Regions from separate parts of the Cytobacillus firmus genome, predicted to be linked through region 1. Evidence: riboswitches for the same ligand, from Rfam matches in the RefSeq annotation. Region 1 holds a riboswitch; each other region holds the start of a gene.
The links. A riboswitch is a leader RNA that binds a small molecule or an ion and turns the genes downstream of it on or off. The one in region 1 is predicted to bind thiamine pyrophosphate.
Positions count from the first base shown of each region.

Region 2: another riboswitch for thiamine pyrophosphate. It lies ahead of NAF01_RS06550 (YkoF family thiamine/hydroxymethylpyrimidine-binding protein); the one in region 1 lies ahead of tenI (thiazole tautomerase TenI).
Region 3: another riboswitch for thiamine pyrophosphate. It lies ahead of NAF01_RS12060 (3-oxoacyl-ACP reductase); the one in region 1 lies ahead of tenI (thiazole tautomerase TenI).

Region 1 covers NZ_CP098323.1:508,688-511,966, reverse strand. Annotated here, with positions in the region: gene thiS (sulfur carrier protein ThiS) at 1-145, opposite strand, end outside; gene thiO (glycine oxidase ThiO) at 142-1,281, opposite strand; gene tenI (thiazole tautomerase TenI) at 1,265-1,888, opposite strand; TPP riboswitch at 1,975-2,084, opposite strand; gene thiC (phosphomethylpyrimidine synthase ThiC) at 2,108-3,279, opposite strand, start outside.
Region 2 covers NZ_CP098323.1:1,236,687-1,239,965, reverse strand. Annotated here, with positions in the region: gene NAF01_RS06555 (Cof-type HAD-IIB family hydrolase) at 1-720, opposite strand, end outside; TPP riboswitch at 949-1,050, shown strand; gene NAF01_RS06550 (YkoF family thiamine/hydroxymethylpyrimidine-binding protein) at 1,372-1,977, shown strand; gene NAF01_RS06545 (ECF transporter S component) at 1,979-2,575, shown strand; gene NAF01_RS06540 (ABC transporter ATP-binding protein) at 2,559-3,279, shown strand, end outside.
Region 3 covers NZ_CP098323.1:2,367,020-2,370,298, reverse strand. Annotated here, with positions in the region: gene NAF01_RS12070 (Cof-type HAD-IIB family hydrolase) at 90-839, shown strand; gene NAF01_RS12065 (OsmC family protein) at 875-1,327, opposite strand; TPP riboswitch at 1,444-1,556, shown strand; gene NAF01_RS12060 (3-oxoacyl-ACP reductase) at 1,661-2,422, shown strand; gene thiM (hydroxyethylthiazole kinase) at 2,436-3,251, shown strand; gene thiD (bifunctional hydroxymethylpyrimidine kinase/phosphomethylpyrimidine kinase) at 3,254-3,279, shown strand, end outside.

The DNA of each region.
Region 1 (3,279 bases):
CAGCATGCATGGACTTATCCAAAATATGCTTGTTCAGTTCGACAATGACTACCTTTTGCTCCAAATGGAAATGCTCAAGCAGAAGTGAAACAGAATTAACTGTTTCAGGCAGCACCATAGCATCTCCGTTAATGACAACATTCATAAGAGCACCCCTTTAGACGATTGGACAAAGCAGTCCAGTCGGGACAGATTAAACGGATTAAACTGCTCTGTTTTGCCTTCGAGGATGTCTGCCATCAGCTCTCCTGTTGCCGGGGCAAGGAGGATCCCATTCCGAAAATGCCCAGCTGCAATGTATAACCCTTCATAGGCCGGATGTTGTCCCAAAAAAGGCTGCCCATCAGCTGATTGCGGACGAATACCTGTCCAGGCCCTTTCCCATTCTGTATTTGCAATATCCGGGACAAGGTTTTGAGCCTTTTCCATCAGCAGGGATATCCCTTCAAAGGTCACCTTTTCATCAAATGAGTTTACCTTAACCGTCGCGCCAACTACCAGCCTGCCAGATTGCTTTGGAACGATATAGCATCCGTGTGAAAAGATCGTCCCCTGTACAAGAGGTTTTTCAACCTTGACCGAGAAGCACTCGCCTTTTACCGGAATAATTGGCAGCGAAAGACCCGTTCTTTCAAGAATCTCCCTGCTCCAGGCCCCCGAAGCAACAATAACGGAATCTGCCAGAAATTCTCCCTGGCTGGTTCTGACCCCATAAACCTTTTCATCTTTTAAAATAAAATCTATTACATGTGTATACTCATAAATTTCTGCGCCGATGGCTATCGAAGCTTTTGCAAAGGCTAGGGACAATTCATATGCCTGTACCTGTCCGTCATTCGGTATATACATGGCCCCCCTCAATTTGTTTGATACGAAGGGTTCAAGTTTGATCAGGCTATCAATTGGTAACCATTCGGCCTGCTCACCTGCTTTTTGCTGGATTTCTATCAATCTTTTTAATGCCAGCTCCTCTTCTTTATTAGCCGCTACTTTATATACACCCTTATTTTGATAGCCAATATGAACTTGTGATAAATCTTCCAGTTCAGGAATCAGGCTCTGGTACATGGAGCGGCTTTTGCATGCCAGCTGGCATAGCGGGCCATCTTCTGTCAGTTCCGTTTGGGCTCCTAAAATTCCAGCTGCAGCTCCGGAAGCCTTGCCGGCTATTTTTCCCTTATCCAAAACGGCCACTTTATACCCTCTTTTAGCCAGTTGAAAAGCAATGGAGCTTCCATTAATGCCTCCACCTACTATAACGGCGTCAAATATTTTCCTCATCTTTCCCCTCCTCATTAAACTTATTTAAAAAGAGCTTTGCTGCCTCTGCAGGGTCCTTTGCCTGCAAAATCGCCGACATTACAGCAATGCCGTCTGCTCCAACCTCCAAAACCTCGGTGACATTTTCTGGTTTAATGCCTCCAATTGCCAATACAGGAATTTCTACTGCCTTTTTAAGAGCCTCCAGTGACCCAGTGCCCCTTGGCGGAACTCCCTTCTTGGAATCGGTTTCAAATATGTGCCCAAACAGGATATAATCAGCCCCTTGTTTTGCAGCCTCTTTTGCTTCTTCAAGAGAATGTACGGAACATCCGATGGGTATATCTGGAAAACGCATTTTGACAACATGGACTGGAAGGCTGTGAAAAGCAAGATGTACTCCTGTTTTATATGTCCAAGCAACATCCACCCGATCATTTATAACAATTTTATGAATGGGGACTCCCTCATTACAAAGCAGCTCAACCCCTTCATATAGCTCCCTTGAGGTTCGATGTTTTTCCCTCAAGTGGAACTTGTCTGCAAAGGGTTCTACTTCACCTGCTATTTCAGCAAAGGCCTCTAGAGAAAGCTTTCCATCTGATATAACATGCAGACACTTTTTCATAGAGGATGCTCCCATGCTATTTTTAATTTTGTGCAAATAAAAAACCACCTTCTAAATAGAAAGCGGGGTATGAGGCCCTGGAATATAGACCCGATACTCCACTTCCCTACGCTGGAATTCATGCCAGATCAGGTTCCAAGGGTCTTAAGCTTTTGCTTTAATCTCAGCCTGCAAACAGGCACCCCCAGCGGATATAATTTCTATTAAACTATAAAAAGACTACTGATAAATGTTTCCCCCGGCCTTATTAAATTCCTCAGCTTTCTCTTCCAGTCCCTTTTGTATCGCTTCGTCGGTTTCAAGCTGATGCTCTTTTGCATAATTCCGGATATCCTGAGAAATTCTCATACTGCAAAATTTTGGCCCGCACATGGAACAAAAATGAGCTGTTTTTGCCCCTTCAGCCGGCAGTGTTTCATCATGGAATTCCAAAGCGCGCTCAGGATCCAGGGAAAGATTGAATTGATCTCTCCAGCGGAATTCAAAACGGGCTTTTGACAGGGCATCATCCCTTTTTTGCGCTCCAGGATGTCCCTTAGCCAGATCTGCAGCATGAGCGGCAATTTTATACGTGATGACACCCTCGCGGACATCGTCTCTATTCGGCAAACCCAAATGTTCTTTAGGGGTAACATAGCAAAGCATTGCCGTCCCATACCAGCCTATCATGGCAGCCCCGATTGCAGAGGTAATATGGTCGTATCCCGGAGCTATATCAGTCGTAAGGGGTCCGAGTGTATAGAATGGTGCTTCTTTACAGATTTCCAATTGTTTATCCATATTCTCTTTGATTAAATGCATTGGAACATGGCCAGGTCCCTCGACCATTACCTGTACATCATGTTCCCAGGCAATTTTCGTCAACTCCCCAAGTGTTTCGAGCTCTGCAAATTGAGCCTCGTCATTTGCATCTGCAATCGATCCCGGCCGCAGTCCATCCCCCAGGGAGAAGGCCACATCATAAGCTTTCATGATCTCGCAGATTTCTTCAAAGTGTGTATATAAAAAGTTCTCTTTATGATGATGCAGGCACCATTGGGCCATAATGGATCCGCCTCTCGACACAATTCCGGTCAAGCGTTTTGCTGACAGCGGTACATACCTCAAAAGGACACCTGCATGAATGGTAAAATAGTCAACCCCCTGCTCTGCTTGTTCGATTAAGGTATCCCTGTATACTTCCCAAGTAAGATCCTCAGCAATGCCATTAACCTTTTCAAGTGCCTGATAAATGGGAACGGTACCGACCGGAACGGCAGAATTTCTGATAATCCATTCACGTGTTGTATGAATATTTTTTCCAGTTGAAAGATCCATAATCGTATCGGCGCCCCAGCGTGTGGCCCATGTCATTTTCTCTACCTCTTCTTCAATAGAGGATGAAACAGCCG
Region 2 (3,279 bases), 730 kb from region 1:
TGCCACACCCAGACCGGCGGCTTCAATCATTTCCAGATCATCTCCAGAATCTCCTATGACGACCATTTGATTTCTGGAAATTCCAAGGTGCTCGCATAAATAGAGCAAACCATTCAGCTTTGAAACTCCGGCAGGAACAATGTCCATCCTCAGATCATTCAGTTTAATGACTTCCACATTTTCAAACATGCCCCAAATGGCTGTCTTAGCATCCTCAAGGTCTTCTTTATCTTCAAAGTACACTTCAATTTTTGGCGGTGTGACCGGCTCATCTAAAATGGTGTCACTTAATGAATCCACAAACTGCTGGGAATAAAAAATGGGATCGCCGGTTGTAAAAACAGTTTTAGCAAGCATGTTGGTATTGAGCTTCGTTTTGTTGGCAAGGGAATATTTTTCGTGCACCAGCCTGATTTGACAGGTAAAGCCTTCAAGCAGGCGCACGATTTCAAACGTTTCATCTTCCTGAATCCTTTTTACAAAAATCGGCTTTTCCTGAGAAGCTGCAATATATGCCCCCCTGTGTGTGACCAGCAAAGAATTGATTTTCAATGCTTTAGCCACTTTTTTCGCGGATGGAAAGCTTCTGGACGTAACAAGTGTTACATAGATCCCTTTTTGCTGCACATATTCAATCGCTTCTTTTGTTGATTTATGAAGTCTTCCATTTGATTGGAGTAATGTTCCGTCTATGTTTAAAGCAAGCATTCTGTATATCATCCAATTTGCCCCCTATTCTCGGTGTAAAATTGTCCTATTACACTTTTATGAAGAGAAGGACTGGAATAGAACATGACATGGACAATGCAGAAATTTTTTATAGCTTATCTGTGTTAGTGAAGGCGTTTATCTGTTTTCATAGATCAATTGATTTGAAGAATTATAAATTAGTCATTTACAATTTGGATGCTCCGTATTAAGATGGAGTCAATAAAAACTGCATATCTTATTTTGCACTAGGGGAGCTTTTTGGCTGAGAGGAACAATCCGTTCTGACTCTTATCACCCGATCTGGATAATACCAGCGTGGGGAAGTGCAGGTGAACGGCTATCATTTCTAGTGTTTTGATATCATTCAACTGCATTTCCTTATGGGAATGCAGTTTTTTATTTTCATTAGGCTCTTTTCGTATAAATTGTTGTTTTTGGCCTATTAATGCTGTCCGTTGATTTCCGCTCCAGGCTGCTCGCTTTCCGCGGGGCGAGCGGTGAGCCTCCTCGACGCTTCGCGTCTGCGGGGTCTCACCTGTCCAGCTACTCCCGCAGGAGTCTCGCACCTTCCGCTCCAATCAACTCAGTAAATAAGATACAAAAAGCAACAAACTTTGCGAAAATAGCCTTTCATTAAAACTAAAATAGGAGGATGGCAAAATGCAGGAAAATTTTTTATGTGGAACTAGTGAAATTACAGGGTGCAGGTTTTCAATTTACCCAATGACTGACAGGTTTGCGGAGGTTATTTTGTCAGCTCTAAAAGAAGTGGACACGAGCAAGGTATGGATGGAAACAGATGATGTGAGCACCTGTGTGCGAGGCAGGTCCATTCATGTTTTCGATGTGGTCAAAGCTATTTATCTTGAAACAGTTAAGCATGGGGACCATGTAGTGTTTAACGGGACTTTTTCAAATGGATGTCCCGGTGATACTGCGGGCGATGCTTATCTTGCTGAAAATGAGGAACGGGCGAATGAAGATTCAGCAGCAGGAATCAGCCAGGAAGTCGCTGTCCAGTTTGCCCTTTATCCGATGGGGATTCCTGATTACATGAACGTCATTATGAACCAGGTCGAGCTCGCAAAGAATCGGGAAACTTTTACTAAAGGAGTGCATTATGCTTCAAGACTGGATGGAGATGCACACGCTGTTTTTAAAACACTGGAGGATGCTTTTGAAAACTGCAAGAAAAGCGATTCTACACATATTGTTATGACAGTGAATATGTCTGCCAACAGTCCATCCAAAAAGGAGACTGAGTAATATGCTTGAAAAGTGGAAGCTTCGAGAAGTCATTGTCCTGTCTGTACTCGCTGTCGTGTTTGCAGTTGTATATCTGGTATTCCTGCAATTTGGCAACGTGCTATATGGAATGTTCGGCTTAATTGGATATGATCTTATTTTTGGCATTTGGTTTATTGTTTCAATTATCGCAGCTTACATAATCAGAAAACCCGGAGCAGCCTTTTTATCGGAAACCATCGCTGCAGCCATTGAAGTCATGATCGGCAACGCAGTTGGTCCCCGCCTGATACTGTCAGGGATGATTCAGGGGATTGGAGCAGAAGCTGTTTTTGCGGCCACGAAATGGAATAATTACCGGCCATGGGTTTTAATTGCTGCCGGAATGGGCTCATCTGTTACTAGTTTTATTTGGGGCTATTTCATTTCCGGCTATGCGGCCCTCTCACCCGGTTATGTTACGGCTATGTTTTTTGTGAGGCTGATCAGCGGTGCTTTATTAGCTGGATTGCTAGGCAAATGGCTAAGCGAAAGCCTTGCGAAAACAGGGGCATTAAACAGCTTTCCTATTGGAAAAGAGCTAAAAAGGGGAAAACCGGAAAATGGAATTACAGCATAATAGGCACATATTAAAAACTGAACAGCTTTCCTTCAGGTATGAAGATGTGAAAAAACCTATTTTAAAAGATGTGCAATTCAGCCTTTATCCAGGGGAAGCAGTTCTATTGCTGGGCCCAAGCGGCTCGGGAAAAAGCACACTTGCTTTCTGCTTAAATAAATTATATCCGGAGGCCGTTGATGGCAAATTGGACGGGACCATTTCATTCAAGGGAAAGATGCTGGAGGAGTTCGGCCCTGGCGAAATTAATCAGCACATTGGCATTGTGTTTCAAGACCCCGAAAGCCAATTTTGCATGACCACAGTCGAGGATGAGCTGGCATTTGGGCTTGAGAATATGAAAACACCTCCTGAAGAAATAGAGAGTAAGATTGATGAAGCATTGGAGCTTGTTCATCTTTTGCCGTATAAACATTCCTTAATCCACACCCTTTCCGGGGGCCAAAAGCAAAAGCTTGCACTGGCATGTGTTTTATCATTAAAACCGGATATCCTGATTTTGGACGAACCGACAGCAAATCTGGACCCGGCTTCAAGCTATGAACTTACACGCATAATCAAAGAGCTTAAAGAGAACCAGGCATTTTCCCTGCTAATAATTGAGCATAAGCTGGATGATTGGATTGATTTGACCGATCGGTGCGTGGTCCTAAACAAGGAAGGTGAAATTTTATTTAATGGAAGCACGGCAGAATGCTTTAATC
Region 3 (3,279 bases), 1.9 Mb from region 1:
ATATTCACCTGAAAAGCACCGTCTTTGAAGGATAGCCGGGCTAACTATATAATGGCTTTATTGTGTTAAAAGAAGAAAGGGAGAGGATCATGACAAAATCAACAATTCCACCGCAGATCAAATTAATCGCTCTCGATATGGATGGAACTTTATTAAATTCCAGAGGGGAAATTCCTGAAGAGAACCGTGCAGCCATAAAAGAGGCAAAGGAGAAAGGAATCGAAGTCATTTTGAGCACCGGAAGATCAAGGCTTACAGCAGGCGATCATGCCGATTCCCTGGAATTAAACTCCTATTTAATTACGGTTAATGGCAGTGAAATATTTGGCCCAGATGGAGAATCCATTTCAAGAGCTCCCGTTGATTCCAAAGTTATGGAATGGATGTGGAACTTGTCACAGTCACATAAGACCAATTTTTGGGCCACCAGCTGCGAACGGGTATGGAACAACGAAATGCCGGAAAATATTCATGACCATGAGTGGCTTAAGTTTGGATTTGATATTTCAGATGACGCAGTCAGGGAACTGATCCATAAGGAGCTGCAGTCAAAAGGCGATCTGGAAATTACTAACTCAAGCTTAACCAATATTGAAGTCAATGCTCTTGGCATCAATAAAGCCAAAGGGATCCAGAAGGTAACAGAGCTTCTTGGCATTTCGATGGAAAATGTAATGGCCATGGGAGACAGCTTGAACGATATTGCCATGATTGAGGAATCAGGCTGGGGAGTAGCGATGGGAAATGCCCAGGAAATCGTGAAAGAAACAGCCGATGCTGTGACGGGAACCAATGATGAAGCCGGTGTTGCACAGGCAATCAGAAAATGGGCATTTTAGTGAACGAAAACCGGCTATTAAGCCGGTTTTTTGATTTACATCTTTGATCTAAGTACGGTTTCCTGCAACTCGACTTCCACATTCCCTTTAATTGCCCTTGAGATCATGCAGGATGCTTCGGCTTTTTGCGCCAGCTTTCGCGCAAGTGCATGGTCCTTTTCATCGGCATCTGCCTTCAGCACGATAACCGGGCGATGAATGATTTTCCTGTAGGTAATCACACCTTTGGTCACATCCACAACACCGACTGATTCCATCGTCAGGTCATCTTTCTCGAGCCGGCTGCGTTCCATCATGGCTGCCAGGGTAATAATATAACAAGTTGCCGCTGCCCCCAGCAGCATTTCATCCGGATTGGTTCCGATTCCAGGACCGTCCATTTCCGGAGGGATAGATACCTTTGTTCTCAGCCCGCCTGTTTCAATTTCACCCACATTATTCCGAAGTCCTGGCCAATGTGCTTTTAAATGGAATTGGTGTTCAGCCATTCTATTATTCCTCCAAGTTATGTATTTCTAATTACACCTTAAAGAGGAACAGGCAGAATTGCAAGACTTTACAGATTTACCTTTTCAAGCTAAGATGAAAACAGCCAACTTAATAGTTTTACTGCTAGGGGTGCCCGATGCTCGCGGGCTGAGAAAGAAACCGGACTGTTTTTTACCCTTCGGACCTGATCTGGATTATACCAGCGTAGGAAAGTAGTAATTGCGGGGAACGACGTTCTTTCTCTTAGATTATTCAGCCAGGTCCAATTTCGGATCTGGTTTTTATTTTGTTCTCAAAACAAATGTATTGGCTATCAATAAGGAGGATTTTCTATGAATCTTAACGATCAGATTGTTATTATTACAGGCAGCAGCAGAGGGTTGGGCAAAGAAACAGCTAAAGCTTTCGCAAGAGAAGGGGCGAGAATTGTCATTAACTATTTCCATAGCGAGGAAAAAGCCCATGCTCTGCAGAAGGAAATTGGCGAATCAGCCATTGCCATTCGTGCTGATGTTCGGGACAGAGTTCAAGTGAAATCCATGTATGAAAAAACGAAGGAACACTTTGGAGCCCCCATTACAACCATAGTCAATAATGCATTGGTGAATTTTCAATTTGACCCTGTTTTAAAAAAAGATGCAGAAACAATTAAATGGGACGATTACAAAAATCAGCTGGAAGGTGCGATTCTGGGAGCATTGAACACTGTTCAGGCAGGTCTTGAAGATATGAAAAAACAGGAGTTTGGCAGGATAATCTCGGTCGGCACCAACCTATTCCAGCATCCAGTTGTACCCTATCATGACTATACGACCAGCAAAGCTGCTTTATTAGGCTTCACCAGAAATATGGCGAATGAGCTGGGCCAATATGGAATTACTGCAAATATGGTATCAGGCGGTTTGTTAAAAACGACAGACGCCAGTGCTTCGACCTCTAAGGAAGTGTTTGAAATTATCGAAAACTCGACTCCACTAAGAAAAGTCACAGATCCTGCAGAAGTGGCAGATGCGATAGTCTTCTTCGCTTCTCCCTGGGCAAGGGCAGTTACAGGACAGAATTTGGTTGTGGATGGCGGACTAGTTATGAATTAAAGGAGGATTTAAAATGAACATTCAGGAGCTTAGCAGTCTATTAGATAAAGTAAGAGAGTCAAACCCTCTGGTACATAATATCACCAATGTGGTAGTAACCAATTTTACTGCCAATGGCCTGCTGGCAATTGGTGCATCACCTGTAATGGCTTATGCGCATGAAGAGGCGGGTGATATGGCTAAAATCGCCGGGGCTCTGGTTCTCAACATGGGAACACTGACTGAAAAAGAAGTGAAAAGTATGCTTATCGCAGGAAAGTCAGCCAATCAGCATGGGGTGCCGGTAATCTTTGACCCGGTTGGTGCCGGCGCGACAGCTTATCGAACAGAAACAGCCAATAGAATAATGGAAAAATTAGATATTAGCATCATAAGAGGCAATGCTGCAGAAATTGCCAATGCAGCAGGACAGCAATGGAATATTAAGGGCGTCGATGCCGGGGAAGCGAAAGGAAGCACTGCAGATCTTGCAAAGTCAGCAGCAAATAAACTTGGTTCAGTCACCGTCATTACAGGGAAACAGGACATCGTTTCAGATGGACATTCCACTTTTTCGGTCAACAATGGCCATCCCCTGTTAACGAAAGTAACAGGTGCCGGATGTCTTTTGACTTCTGTCATTGGAGCTTTCGCTGCTGTTGAAAAGGATCCAGTAAAAGCGGCAGCTGCTTCATTGGTCGTGTATGGCTCTGCCGCCGAAATCGCTGCAGAAAAAACGGATGGCAGGGGCCCGGGCACTTTCCAAATAGAGTTCTTGAATAGCTTATATACTATTTCAGCCGCAGATGTTGAATTGCGCGGCTCTTTTAGTCAGATAGGAGGGGAATAAATATGAAGGTGAACAAAGCATTAACCAT